Regions from separate parts of the Pseudoglutamicibacter albus genome, predicted to be linked through region 2. Evidence: predicted binding sites of a transcription regulator. Region 2 holds the regulator's gene; the other holds the start of a gene.
The links. Region 2 encodes HrcA, which represses chaperone genes, less so after heat shock. Its sites were predicted from a motif close to TTNGCACTCGNNNNNNNCGAGTGCNAA; they were not measured.
Positions count from the first base shown of each region.

Region 1 (7,213 bases), 570 kb from region 2:
CGCTCATCATTCTGGCGGTAGCTGCAATGGCTATTTGCGGCGCGGAAGCCGATGCTTCAACAACCCCTGAACGCTTCCATCAGGTCGGTTTGATGATCCTCTTCCCACTCACTGGTATTGGTGTTGCCTTCCTGACTATCGGCGGGATTGAACGTAGCGCCTATAACCAGTTGACCTCAACGCGCGACTACGCGCCGGAGAAGTTGGAGGCCCGCCGCAAGATCGACCGGATCGCCGGCCCTTACTGGTGCTTTGCCACTTTGGTCTTCCTTGTGTGGGCGTTCGCGTTCGACGCGTGGAGCACGGCTTGGGTGATCTGGCCTATCGCAGGTGTCCTGTTCGGGCTGATCGCCGCGCTCATCTCTTCTAGAGCAGAGGTGAACGTAGAGCCAAGGTGAAACAGTTGAGGCCCCGAACACGCTTCGTGTTCGGGGCCTCAACTGTGTTCTGTAGGTTGCCCCGTTCTAGGAACTACCCTGTTCCGCGGGTTCGGGTGAACCGCACGGTTAGGCGGGCATTACATCATGCCCATGCCGCCCATCTGGTCTGCACCTGGCATCTCTGGAGCCTTCTCAGGGATGTCGGCGACAACGGCTTCGGTGGTGAGGAACAGACCAGCGATGGATGCCGCGTTCTGCAGTGCAGAGCGGGTCACCTTGACTGGGTCGTTCACGCCGTCTTCGAGCAGGTTGACGTACTCGCCGGTTGCGGCGTTGAGGCCAAAGCCTGGCTCGAGACCGCGGACCTTATCAACCACAACGCCTGGCTCCATGCCTGCGTTGATAGCGATCTGCTTGAGTGGTGCCTCGATAGCGACCTTGACAATGTTCGCACCGGTTGCTTCGTCGCCTTCCAGGTTGAGGCCAGCGAATGCCTTCTCGCCTGCCTGGATCAACGCGACGCCACCGCCTGGGACGATACCCTCGTCGACGGCTGCCTTCGCGTTACGCACGGCGTCTTCGATGCGGTGCTTGCGTTCCTTAAGCTCGACCTCAGTTGCGGCACCTGCCTTGAGAACAGCCACGCCACCTGCGAGCTTCGCGAGGCGCTCCTGGAGCTTCTCGCGGTCGTAGTCGGATTCGGTCGCCTCCAGCTCGGCGCGCAACTGTGCAACGCGGCCGGCGATCTCCTCGGCGGAGCCTGCGCCCTCGACGATCGTGGTCTCGTCCTTGGTGACAACAACCTTGCGGGCGGTACCCAGCATGTCCAGCGTCGTGTTCTCCAGCGAGAGGCCTACTTCTTCGGAGATGACCTGGCCGCCGGTCAAGATCGCGATGTCGGCGAGCATCGCCTTGCGGCGGTCACCGAAACCTGGGGCCTTGACGGCAACGGACTTGAAGGTACCGCGCAGCTTGTTGACAACTAGGGTTGCCAGCGGCTCGCCCTCGACGTCTTCGGCGATGATCAGCAGCGGCTTGCCGGACTGCATGACCTTCTCCAGGACAGGGACGATGTCCTTGACCGCGGAGATCTTCGAGTTGACGATCAAGATGTATGGGTCTTCAAGCACGGTCTCCTGACGCTCGGCATCGGAAACGAAGTATGCAGAGATGAAGCCCTTATCGAAGCGCATACCTTCGGTAAGTTCGAGGTCGAGCCCGAAAGTGTTGGACTCCTCGACGGTGATGACGCCTTCCTTGCCCACCTTGTCGAGGGCTTCAGCGATCAGTTCACCGATCTGCTTATCTCCTGCGGAGATCGATGCGGTTGCTGCGATCTCTTCCTTGGTTTCGATCTCCTTAGCGGAGCCGAGCAGCTGCTCAGTAACCGCGTCAACAGCTTTCTCGATGCCGCGGCGGATAGCGATCGGGTCAGCGCCAGCGGCTACGTTGCGAAGGCCTTCCTTCACGAGAGCCTGGGCGAGGACGGTAGCGGTGGTCGTGCCGTCGCCTGCTACGTCGTCAGTCTTCTTAGCGACTTCCTTGACGAGCTCCGCGCCGATCTTCTCGTACGGGTCTTCGAGTTCGATTTCCTTTGCGATGGAGACGCCGTCGTTGGTGATGGTGGGTGCGCCCCACTTCTTCTCCAGAACAACGTTGCGACCGCGTGGGCCGAGGGTTACCTTGACTGCGTCGGCCAGCTGGTTGAGGCCGGATTCGAGTCCGCGGCGTGCTTCCTCGTCGAATGCAATGGTCTTTGCCATGGATTCAGATGTTCCTTTCCGGAAACGTCTAGTGAAAGCATTTCTGTCCCATCTCAAGGTCGCGCCCGCGACGGTACGGGGCGTAGCGCCCCTCACTTCCTCGAGTGGTCTCGAAACACACAACCACCATTTCTGGCAGTCAGCGCGCTCGAGTGCTAATACCATGTTGGCACTCTGACCACGAGAGTGCAAGATAGATGCGTTTGCGTGCGCCCACAGCGCAATCTAGCGAGGCGTGTAGTCCGCTCCGAGCACCACGGTGATGTCGCTCGGGATGTTCTGGTGCTGATACGTCCCGGAGATCCCCAGGCTCCGAGCGACCTTCGCCGCGACCTGCGCGTCAGCTTCATTCTTGTAGTACACGAGGCTCGTGCTCTCGGGGCGGCTCCACTGCCCAGCAACTCTTGGCTGGAAGCCCTGCTGGGTCAGGTAGTTGGCTGCACCGCGCGCCATCCCGTTACGGTTGGTCGAGTTATAGACCGCCAACGGCACATCACGATCTTCACGAGCCGGCTCGCTACTTTCCTCGTCCTCACTTGGTGATTCGCTGCTCTCCGGCGACTCGCTCGATTCTTCGCTTTCGGCTTCTTCAGAGCTGGAGCCTCCAGAGTCCGCGCTTCCAGATTCAGCGCCGTCGGCACCCGAGCCTTCCGTGTCAGACTCGCTCGGGCTCGGTTCCTCAGATTCCGTATCGCTTGCGCTCGCCTCTTCTGTTGTGGATGGCGAGGCTTGAGGTTGCTCGGTTTGTTTCTCGTCTTTTTTGAAGTCGCCGAATGCTTCGGCGGCCCACGGCCTCACAACGATGTACATCACGAGCCCCACCACCAGCACGAACGCTCCAACGATCAGAAGCGGCCGCAACCGCTTAGTTGGGGACGGGAATTCAACCCAGTTCCTGTGAGCGCCAACCCGTTTGGATGTCTCGGGCACTGAGTCGAATTCGTCGGTGGGGTATCGATTGGCCATGGTTGTCCTATCCCTCCATACTCGTTGCCCGGGTGTTGCCGGCGGCGGCCGTGCGCGCGGCTCGTTGTTGTTGTAGCCGCTCCACCACGTAGGGCGCATAGCGGCGGGCTACTGGCTGGTCGATGAGCCCATTGAGGATCTGGTAGTACTGCGTTGCTGTGAGTCCAAAGTTGGCGCGGATCGCGTCTTCTTTGGCGCCACTATATTTATAGGTCTTCTTCTCAAAGTCGAGGATCCCGCGATGCAGTTCGGGGAGGGTTTCATCCCCCGCTGCGGTCTCCCCCGCTGGAGAGTCTTCTGACTCAAGATTGGGATCGGTCAAGTTGGGTTCGGTCAAGGAGTGCCGGGGTTGAGGTGTTTCAGCCACTGCGCTCCTTTGCTTGGTGTGCTATGCGGCGGCCCGTTTCTGGCCTAGCCTTCTGGCCTACCCCTCGGGCTTGTCCGTCTGGTGTGGCCGTCTAGTTTCGCCGCGGTGCGTGTTTCATTCTAACCGTCGCACATGCCAGCATTGATTCATGAGTGCATTACCGGCTGATGCGTTACCTGCTGTAATCGTCCCGACGAGCGCGGAGGTCTCCGCTGATCCCTCCAGTTGGTTCCCGCGCTGGCGTGAACGGTGGCTGAGCTGGGGTGTCGCACCGGCCTGGTGTGATGTTTTGGCTGGCTTGGGTCCGCAGCTGGGGCGTGTGGGGGACGAGTTGGCTGCCCGCCTTGCCGCGGGCGAGCGTATTCTGCCGGCTCCGCAACATGTGTTCCGTGCTTTGTCTATTCCCCCGGAGGACGTCCGGGTCCTGATTATTGGGCAGGACCCTTACCCGACTGAGGGGCATCCGATCGGCCTAGCTTTCGCGTGTGATGCGTCAGTGCGGCCGCTTCCCCGTAGCTTGGTGAATATTTACCGTGAGCTTGCTGACGATGTGGGGCTCGCCCCGGCCGCGCACGGTGATCTTTCGCGGTGGCTGGCTCAGGGCGTGATGCTGTTGAACTCCTCGCTGACGGTGACTCGTGGCGAGGCTGGCTCTCATTCGCGTTGCGGTTGGCACGAGGTCACGGGCGCGATCGTGTCGGAGCTGGGTCGGCGCGGGGCACGTCGGCAAGGATCTGGTCAGCACGGACCTGGTCGTTACGGATCTGGTCATTACGGATCTGGGCAACAGACGCAGGGGCAATACGGCGCGGGCGCTCCTGTTTGCATACTGTGGGGCCGGCATGCCCAAAGTTTCGAGCCCATGCTTCAGGAGCATCCGGTGATCAAGAGCGCGCACCCTTCGCCGTTGTCGGCCCGTCGCGGCTTTTTCGGTTCGCGTCCTTTTTCACGCGCGAATCAGGCCCTGGTCTCGATGGGGTATGACCCCATCGACTGGACCGTGTAGCGGCGTTAGCGGCGGCGGAAGCGCTGCTTGGTTGCTCGGTTATGTGCGGAGGTGAAGGGGCGTGCTAGGAGGTCACCGAACGCGGCGCCCACGGCGATAGCCATGATGATCGAGAACGAGACGACCATGCCTGCGATCGACGTGGAGATACCTTCTGCTTGTTGAACCATCGCGTACATGGAGCGGAAGATCGCAAGTCCGGGAAGAATGATGATCACTGATGGGACGATCAGGATCAGCGATGGAATGTTAAGCCGTTGAGCTAGTAAGCGTGCAAGCAGGCCCATGACTGTCGCGGCGACCGCAGGGGTTGCGCGTGGCCCCACGTTGAGGGTGTTAGCGAAGATCCAGAACGTCGAGTAGCCGGCGAGCACAACGAGCGCGATGGCGATGAGGTGCCGTGGCGCGACCTGCTGGATGACGGCCCCGCTCAGGACTGCGAAGACCGCGAGTAGCGCGAGCACCCAGAACGGGAGGTTGTTGCCTGCAGGGGGCCGGGCGAGGTCGATTTCGCTGAGGTTGAAGAAGCCCGCAACATAGGCGCCGGCCATGACGCCGGTGATGATCGCCGCGTAGATGATGAGCGCTGAGAACAGTCTGGAGACCGCGGTGAGCGGAAACCCGTAGATCGCATCTTGCACTGCGGAGACGAACCGGCCGGCGGGCAGGATCAGCATGAGCCCACCGGCAACCACCATTTCGGGGTTGTTGATGATCTCGTAGTTATAGAGTACGAGCGCGATGATGGTCGCCAGCAGCGTACTGGATGCGACGTTGAAGAATTCCGGGACTCGCCATTTGATGTTGAGCCTGGTGACGGTCGTGATGAACGCCTGGGTGAAGAACACCGCGGTTGCGGCGCGCCAACCACCGCCGATGAAGACCACGAAGAGGGTCGCGAACGCGAGACTTCCGATGAACGTGACTTTCGCCGAGTACGGGTGCCTGTACCGGCGGATTGCACGCATGCGCGCTTGGGCCGCTTCCATTTCCACACGGCCCGCGGAGATGTCGGAGACCAGTTGGTGCAGTGCGGCAAGCGACTTGTAGTTGTCGGAGAAGGAACGCACCACTCGCATCACAGAGACCGGCATGCCTTCTGGTGGGGTCCAGTTGAGGTGGATCGACTGGTTCGTGATGTCCATGTCCACGTGCCGCAGCCCGCACGAGGCGGTTACTGCGATGACCGCGGTCTCAACTTCTTGCGCGCCGGAGCCCCACCGCAGCATGAGTTCGGCGATGTCGAGCGCGAACCGCATTGCGCGTCGTACGTTTTCGGCTTCCTTTTCCGCTTCAGCTTGGGGGTCGGTGCGGGCGGCAGCTTGTTCAAAGGGTGAGCCGATGAGCCTGTCAACAATGTTGAACGTGGTTGTTGCTGGCGCTTCGCCCTGGATCATGCCACGCAGCCCGCGCACGATTGGTGCCGTCGTCGCACGCTGTTCTGTATCGCTTACCTTGGTTTTCTGTTTCCGGCCGCTGCCTTTCTCTGCGGCGCTGGCTTTCCCACGACGATGTGGCGCCCGAACTCCGCGGGGGCCTTTCTTTTTATGCGGTCTGCCGGTTTCTTTTGGCGCGGTTTCGGCTATCGATGCGGTGTTCGCGGGCCGCTCAGCGTCACCTGCGTGGGCGGGATCAGCTACGGGTGCTTGGTCTTGCGTAATTTGGGCGGCTTCAAGCGAACGCAGGATGGACCCCTGGCGTTGCGCAACAGTCCAGACGGAGGTCGCCGGGGTATCGGCCTGATGAGACGGGTCGACTACTTCTACGCCGGCGACTTCTTCATCAGTCGGTTCTGCATGAGCCGGTTCGGCATGCGTCGGTTTTGCACGCGATTCTTCGCGGAGAAGGTTGTCGTTGTCGTTAGCGATGCTGCGTATCGATGGCGGAGGGACGGCAGGTAGCGGAATGTTGGGGTCGAATGTGGTCGGGTGAGGTACGTCCGGGTCGAGGCCAGCTTGGTGGGGCTGGAGGTTGGGGACAGTTTTGTTCTTGCGGCGGAAGCGTGGCTGGCGTGAGTTCTGACGGTGGGTCATTCTGTTGTCGTCTCCCCTCGCCCAGTGGTTCCTCTAGTGTTTCGCCTAGTATTGCCGCTACTCAGAAACGCGCCCATGCCCTTCTACACGTGGCTTTCTGCACATGATTTCTGCACGTTGTACTTTGCGCCTTATCCCACTTTAGGCCGTGACGCAGACGCGTGCATTTCCAGGACGTAAACAAAGGAAAAGCCCCGAGTTCGTGAGTGAACTGCTCCCCTTTAGTTGGACTGAGAAATCAGTTACCGACTAGTGGGGAGCAGTTTTCATTGAGAGCACGAAGTTCGCTGAGCGAACATCAGCGTGAGCAGTTGGTTGAGTGTTTCGAGCAAGGCATGGGTTATACAGCCGCTGCCAAGACTCTTGGTGTCTCCAAATACGCCGTCCGTACGCTGCGTCGTCGGTTTCAGCTGCATGGCAGGCTATGTCTTGTGGAGAAACCGACAAAGCAGCAGTACTCGTTCGAGATCAAGAAGGAAGTTGTCCAACGCCACCTTGCCGGCGAGACAAAGATGGATCTTGCCCGTGAATTTGGCCTGTCCTCAGACAAACTCGTCAAAGATTGGTCCCAGAAATGGCGTCAAAGCGGCGATGACGCGTTGAAACCGAAGCCGAAGGGCAGACCCAAAGGCTCGGCCGCACCGAAGCGGCTTACAGAAGAAGACAAGCTGCGCCGTCAGATCGCACGCTTGGAAGCG
Region 1 is NZ_JAVDXX010000001.1:302,346-309,558, reverse strand. Features, by position in the region: gene J2S67_RS01315 (permease prefix domain 1-containing protein) at 1-398, shown strand, start outside; gene groL (chaperonin GroEL) at 518-2,143, opposite strand; gene J2S67_RS01305 (LytR C-terminal domain-containing protein) at 2,369-3,109, opposite strand; gene J2S67_RS01300 (DUF3263 domain-containing protein) at 3,117-3,476, opposite strand; gene J2S67_RS01295 (uracil-DNA glycosylase) at 3,625-4,482, shown strand; gene J2S67_RS01290 (threonine/serine exporter family protein) at 4,488-6,515, opposite strand; partial or broken gene J2S67_RS09820 (helix-turn-helix domain-containing protein) at 6,722-6,922, shown strand; partial or broken gene J2S67_RS01285 (IS3 family transposase) at 6,938-7,213, shown strand, end outside.
Region 1: groL (chaperonin GroEL) is a predicted target of HrcA. The motif match lies at 2,276-2,302, and genes of this name have one in related genera.

Region 2 (7,213 bases):
GAAACCAAAACCGCGCCGGCGTGAGTGAGCGCCTCGACTTCCGCTGGAGAGATTCCGCCTTCAGGACCCACCGCGAGCATCACATCCACATCCCATTCCGGTGGCGGAGTGGATGATGAATGTTGACGAGGAAAGCTGCTGGCCCTGGTGGCCAGAACATCGACAAGATGCTGTGTGGCCTCCTCGTGACACACGGCAACGAGCACGCCGCGCTCGCTGGCCTGAGCAACCGCATCGACGAGCTGCTTAGTGGTGACCATCGGACCTATTGCTGGCTGATCAGCTCGGCGTGACTGCTTAGTGGCACGCACAGCCGTATCGACCCACTTCTGGTGTGCCTTCTGAGCACGCTCCCCACGCCAACGGACAATCGAGCGATCAGCCTGCCAAGGGATGAAGGCCGCTACACCAATTTCGACACAGGTTTCAACGGCCTGTAAGTCACGATCGTTTTTCGAAAGCGCCTGAATCAGGCCAACCCTCACCTCGGGTCCTGCCTGGCGGACCTCGTCGACAAGAACGCTTACGACCGCAGGATCCACGCGAGTCAGCGTCACGATCGCTGCCCGGCCGCAACCATCCACAACCTGGACGGACTCCCCCGGTTCAAACCGCATGACACGCACGTGATGAGCCTCAGAGGCGCATAGTTGATACGTACCGCCTGGCTGCCAATGGGCCGCCGCGGGATCCATGAACGACTTCAGCGACACCGGTCAGCCCAGGAACTTTTCGCGCAGACGACTCATGAAACCACGTTGGGCGAGCTTGCCGCGTGTGAACTGCTCGTCTCGGGCTTGGGCAAGTTGCTCGAGAAGATCACGCTGCTGCTCATCAAGATTCTTAGGGGTCTCAACGTTGACCGTGACTCGCAGATCCCCACGGCGCCCGCCACGCAGAGACGGCACACCCAAACCAGCCAAGGTCAATGTCTCACCCGACTGGGTCCCGGGTTGAATATCAAGCTCTTGGTCACCATCGAACGTCTCTAGCGTGACCTCGGTGCCGAGCGCCGCCTGAGTCATCGGGACCGACAGGACCGCGTGAAGGTCGTTGCCGACGCGCTCGAAGGTCGCGTGGTTACGGACACTGATCTCAAGGTATAGGTCACCGTTCGGGCCGCCACCCGGACCAGCCTCGCCCTCGCCTTGTAGCTGAATCCGCGTACCCGAGTCGACACCCGCAGGGATCTTAATCGTCTTCTCGGTCTTCTCACGAACGCGACCTTCACCGTTGCATTCGGGGCACGGCTTGACCAGACGGCTACCGAAACCAGAACATGCAGGGCACTCGGAGAGAGTCATGACGTCTCCGAGCATCGAGCGGACCGGACGCTGAATATGCCCGGAGCCGTGGCATGTTTCACACGTGACTGGCTCGGTGTTGCCTTCGGTGCAGGAGCCGTGGCACAACGAACACACCACAGCAGTGGAAACCGTGATGGTCACCTCTTTACCTTGAACCGCATCGACAAGATCGATCGGAACCCGCACTAGACCGTCACGGCCCGGCTGAGTCCGTGACTTTGGTTGAGGGCGGCCACCCCCACCGCCGCCTCCGAAGAACGCATCGAAAATATCCCCGAAGCCACCGAATCCGCTGAATCCGCCGCCACCGAAACCACCGGATGCGCCGTTCTCATCGCCTGTGCGATCGTAATTGCGGCGCTTATCAGGATCAGAGAGCACCTCATAAGCGTGAGTGACCGCTTTGAACTTCTCGTGCGTGTCCTCACCCGGGTTCAAGTCAGGGTGGAGCTGACGGGCAAGCTTGCGGTAGGCGCGCTTGATTTCCTCTTCCGAAGCGTCCTGGGATACCCCCAGGGTTTCGTAGTGGTTAGCCATGACGTAAATAAGTCGCTTTCCTTGGCTGGTCTAGTTGTCTAGTCGTCTGAGTGGGCTAGCTGAATGAGTCGTATATGAATCTTTGTGCCTCTAGATGGACAGGATGCGGCTGAGGTAACGCGCGATCGCTCGTACTGCGCCCATCGAACCTGAATAGTCCATCCGGGTAGGGCCGAGTACCCCGAGCATCGCGGAACCATTAGCTCCATAACTGCTGGCCACAACTGAGGTGTCCGTGAGTTCCGCGTGGGTGTTCTCGCTTCCGATGCGGACCACAACCTGGTCGTCGTCGGCTTCCATCTCTGAAAGCAGACGCAACAAGACAACTTGCTCTTCAAGGGTTTCCAATAAACCTGTCAGATCTTTACGGAAGTCCTGTTGTGAACGGGCAAGATTCGCCGTGCCGGAAAGCACTACCCTATCGACCTGGTGCGCTGTCAACGCGGACGCGATCGCTCGGGCCACGGTGTGGGCGAAGTCCAGAAGCTGCCGCGGCAGGTTGAACCCAGTTGGGTCACCAGGTGGCGGTGAAGACACCGAAGTCAACACGCCGGTTACAGCGTGCAGCGGTTCCCCGACGATGTGCTCGGCAATCTGATCGCGCACTAAAGCGACGTCCACATCAGAGACCTCGTGCGGTGCTGGCACCATGCGTTGGGTCACATCGCCGTTGCTAGCGATCACAACGACCAGAACCTGGCCTGGCCCCATCGTGAGGATCTCAACGTGCCGGATCCGCGTGTTAGAAACCTTCGGGATCTGGATGACCGCAAGCTGCTGGGTCAATGCGGACAGCGCGCGTGCCGTGCGCGCAAGAACGTCGTCGAGTTCCTCCGCGCCTTCAAGTAGCTGGTGGATCGCGCGACGTTCGGCCGCCGAAAGCGGCTTGATGTCCTCGATACGGTCAACGAAATAGCGGTAGCCCTGCTCAGTCGGGATACGGCCGGCCGAGGTATGGGGTGCTTCGATGAGTCCCTGCTCCTCCAAGACCGCCATGTCGTTACGAATCGTGGCTGCCGAGACTCCAAGGTTATGCCGTTCAACGAGTGCGGCAGAACCGACCGGTTCGCGTGAGTTCACGTAATCGTCAACCACTGCGCGCAGCACATGCACGCGGCGCGCGGTTGCACGGCTCACCGGCTTATCGCTGTCTGGGCGGACCACCTGAACTCCTCCTGCCTCATCCGGAAACTACGTGCCAACTACCTGCCAGAGCCTCAGGAACCTCACAACTCTTCAGGAAACCTCTTCACGTTCCACTCTGGCACTCTAATGGCCTGAGTGCCAATTATATCGGTTACCGCCCCGTTGCGGGCCCTACCGGATCGGGTTGCCACCCCGCCGCATCGCCACCCCGCCGCACCGTGCAGGCAAAGGTCCCCTGCGGACGCGCTAGGGCATCGTAGGCTGTAAAAGACTAGAACCGGCAGAGCCGCCCACCTCGGAATGTACCTAAAGGAGCCCAGCTATGGATTGGAGCCAATGGGGCCCCGGCTCGATCTCTCACCCTGCCCGCAAAGCACCGCGCAAGGTCGCAGCCCATGTAGGGCTCGTGCTCGAAGACGTTCAAAGCGGTTTCGTTGGCGAGGTGATCCGGACCGAACGCTCCGGTGGCGTCCGGGTTCTCGAGTTGGAAGACGGGCGTGGGGCTCGCCGTTCTTTCCCTGCCGGTTTCGGGTTCTGGATCGACGGTGAACCCGTCGAGATCGTCGAGCCTGCCTCGATAGCGGAAGCTGAACCGGTCACGAAGATCTCGGCATCTGGCTCGGTGTATGTCGAAGGTGCCCGGGCCAAGACAGCCCGCGCGGCACGTATCTGGGTCGAGGGCATCCACGATGCCGCACTCATTGAAAAAGTGTGGGGCCACGATCTGCGTGTCGAAGGCATCGTCGTGGAACCGATGCACGGCGCCGATGACCTCGCAAGCCTCGTCGAAGAGTTCGCCCCTACACAGCAACGCAGGCTCGCGATACTACTGGACCACCTCGTCGAAGGCTCAAAAGAAACCCGTATCGCCGCCGAAGCGATGCGTGTTCCGGGAGCCCGCGAACACGTCCTGATCGTCGGGCATCCATTCGTGGACGTGTGGGAAGCAGTCAAACCTGAGAAAGTGGGGCTCACAACGTGGCCGCAGATCCCCCGCGGCCAAGACTGGAAACGCGGAATGCTGCGGCATCTAGGGTGGCCTGCTGAAACTGATGCCGACGTGGGGGCAGGTTTCTCCCGCATCCTCGAATCCGTCTCCAGCTACGCTGACCTGCGGCCTGAGCTGCTGGGCAAAGTTGAACACATGATCGACTTCGTCTCAGTTGAGGACTAAGAGGTTCCGGCTGATAGGACTGTTCAAGAAGAACTGAGGACAGACAACTTCACAGTCGGCGAACGTGAAAAGCGACACAGCTGAGAGTTGTCCAGAAGTAGTAGCCCATCTACTACTACAGTCTGATGAGGCTGTAGTAGCTGATGAGTAATATAGTCGACAACTGTTTTCTAGAGAGGAACAAAGCGTGACGAACCCGACACCTGGGCGCCCTCAACAGCCTCGGGATAAAGAGACGTCGACTGACTCGCTGCCCCTTGCCCCGAGCGAGGACAGGCGCTGGGCCACAGTCTCACATTTCGGGGCGATCGCTGGGTTCATTCCCGCGATGATCATCCACTACCTGTTCAAGGATCGCGGGCCGTTCACCGCCCAAGAATCACGTGAAGCCGTGAACTTCACGCTCCCGCTCACAGCCTTGATGTTCGTCCTGATGCTGCTGGCGATATTCATTCCAGGTATCGGTTCGATCTTCTCCGTAGCACTTGTTGTGGTGTGGCTGTACATGACGTTCTCCGGAATCGTCGCCGGCATCGAAGTCAACAAAGGCCGCCCTTACCTGTACCGCTTCAATATGCGCTTGTTCTAATTCTCGCCGCTAATTCTCGATCAGTTCGAGCACTAGACCGTCAGCGAGCAAACGCCCTTTCAACGTCAAGGTAAACCGATCACCATCTTCGGGTGTGGGCTTTTCGTTGCCAGCACCATCAACGATGTGACCCAAGCCGCGCGCCACGAACCCGGGTAGGCGCCCGCGCTCACTGAGCGAAAGCATCGAAACAGGAAGCCCGCTGGCCAAGCGAATCGAGAGCATAATGTTCTCAAGATGGCGAGCATCAGCCGAAGGAACTTCCCGCGCCAACGCCGGCGAGACGCCCGCGTCGATGCGTTGCTGATACGCCGAAGGATGCTTCACATTCCACCAACGGATACCCCCGATGTGCGAATGTGCGCCCGGCCCAATCCCCCACCAATCCTGATTACGCCAATACGCAACGTTATGGCGAGCTTGATGCTTCTCAGAGCGCGCCCAGTTGGAGACTTCATACCAACTGAAACCAGCATCGGCGAGTACCACATCAGCCAGCTCATACTTCTCGGCGTGATCGTCCTCATCGACCATCGGGACCTCGCCGCGCCGCATCTGTGCAGCCAGCTTGGTGCCAGGCTCAACAATGAGTGAATACGCCGAAACATGATCCGGCTCCAACGCTAAAGCCGCATCCAAGGAAGCCTGCCAATCAGCGATGGACTCCCCCGGCGTCCCATAGATCAGGTCAACAGATACATCCAAGCCAGCATCACGCGCCCACTGCACCGCCTGCGATACACGCTCCGGGCTGTGAGTTCGATCCAGGGTAGACAGAACGTGCGGCACCGCCGACTGCATCCCGAACGAAACCCGGGTGAAGCCACCGGCCCTCAGTTCAGCGAGCGATTCAGGCGTGACCGAGTCCGGGTTCGCCTCCGTGGTGACCTCCGCATCGGGTGCGACACCATACAGTGAACGCGCACGCTCAAGGATCATGACCAGGTCCCCTGCTGGCAACAAGGTTGGAGTGCCGCCGCCGAAAAAGACCGTTGACAGCTCGCGAGGCACAGCACCAGCGCGACGTAAAACCTCGGAAGAAAAATCCACCTCACGCGCCGCAGCGAGCGCGTACGTGTCTTGGCTTGCGCCATGACCTAACTCAGTAGCCGTATAGGTATTGAAATCGCAGTAGCCGCAACGGACCGCGCAAAACGGGATATGGACGTAGAAGCTCAAAGAACGCTCATGCGCATCCGCGACCGACTCGCGCGTGAGAGCTCCATCGGCTGGGGCGGGATCCCCCTCCGGCAGCTGCGCCATTACTTCTTCTTGCCCCCGTTATCGTCCGAGGACAGCGCGGCAATGAAGGCCTCTTGCGGGACCTCAACGCGCCCCACCATCTTCATGCGCTTCTTACCTTCCTTCTGCTTCTCAAGCAGCTTGCGCTTACGGCTAATGTCACCGCCGTAACACTTGGCAAGAACGTCCTTACGGATAGCGCGAATATTCTCACGCGCAATAATGCGGGAACCGATCGCTGCCTGGATCGGTACCTCGAACTGCTGACGAGGAATCAACTCACGCAACCGAGAAGTCATCATCACGCCATACGAGTACGCGTTGTCCTTGTGGGTGATCGCGGAGAAAGCGTCCACGCGCTCACCCTGCAACAGGATATCGACCTTTACTAGATCCGCTTCCTGCGCGCCATCAGCCTGCCAGTTCAGTGACGCATAACCGCGGGTGCGCGACTTGAGGTGGTCGAAGAAATCGAACACGATCTCAGCCAGCGGTAAGCGGTAACGCATCTCCACGCGTTCCTCGGACAAATAGTCCATGCCCATCATGTTGCCGCGGCGGCTCTGACACAGCTCCATGACCGCGCCGATGAACTCAGCCGGGGTAATCACGGTCGCTGAAACCATCGGCTCGGTGATCGATTTCAGCTTCCCATCCGGGAACTCAGACGGGTTTGTCACGTGAACATGCGAGCCATCCTCAGTCACGACGTCGTACTCAACGTTGGGGGCTGTGGAAATGAGGTCAAGGTTGAACTCGCGTTCAAGTCGCTCGCGAATGATCTCAAGGTGCAACAGGCCGAGGAAACCAACGCGGAAACCGAAGCCCAACGCAGCGGAGGTCTCCGGTTCGTACACGAGCGCGGCGTCGTTGAGACGCAACTTATCCAATGCATCACGCAATACCGGGAAATCCGAGCCATCGATCGGGAACAATCCTGAGAAAACCATCGGCTGAGGCTCGTCATAGCCCGCCAAATGCTCGGATGCGGGGTTTGTGAAGTTCGTGACCGTGTCACCGACCTTCGACTGGCGGACATCCTTAACACCCGTGATGAGGTAGCCCACCTCACCAGCTGCCAGGCCATCAGTCGGAATAGGGCCTGGCGAAGAAACACCGATCTCCAACAGCTCATAGCTCACGCCAGAAGACATCATCTTGACCTTCTCGCGCGGCTTGAGCCGGCCATCGACAACACGGACGTAGGTGACCACGCCA
Region 2 is NZ_JAVDXX010000001.1:876,016-883,228, forward strand. Features, by position in the region: gene J2S67_RS03860 (16S rRNA (uracil(1498)-N(3))-methyltransferase) at 1-713, opposite strand, end outside; gene dnaJ (molecular chaperone DnaJ) at 717-1,844, opposite strand; gene hrcA (heat-inducible transcriptional repressor HrcA) at 1,935-2,981, opposite strand; gene J2S67_RS03875 (DUF3097 family protein) at 3,313-4,164, shown strand; gene J2S67_RS03880 (DUF4870 domain-containing protein) at 4,352-4,753, shown strand; gene hemW (radical SAM family heme chaperone HemW) at 4,763-6,016, opposite strand; gene lepA (translation elongation factor 4) at 6,016-7,213, opposite strand, start outside.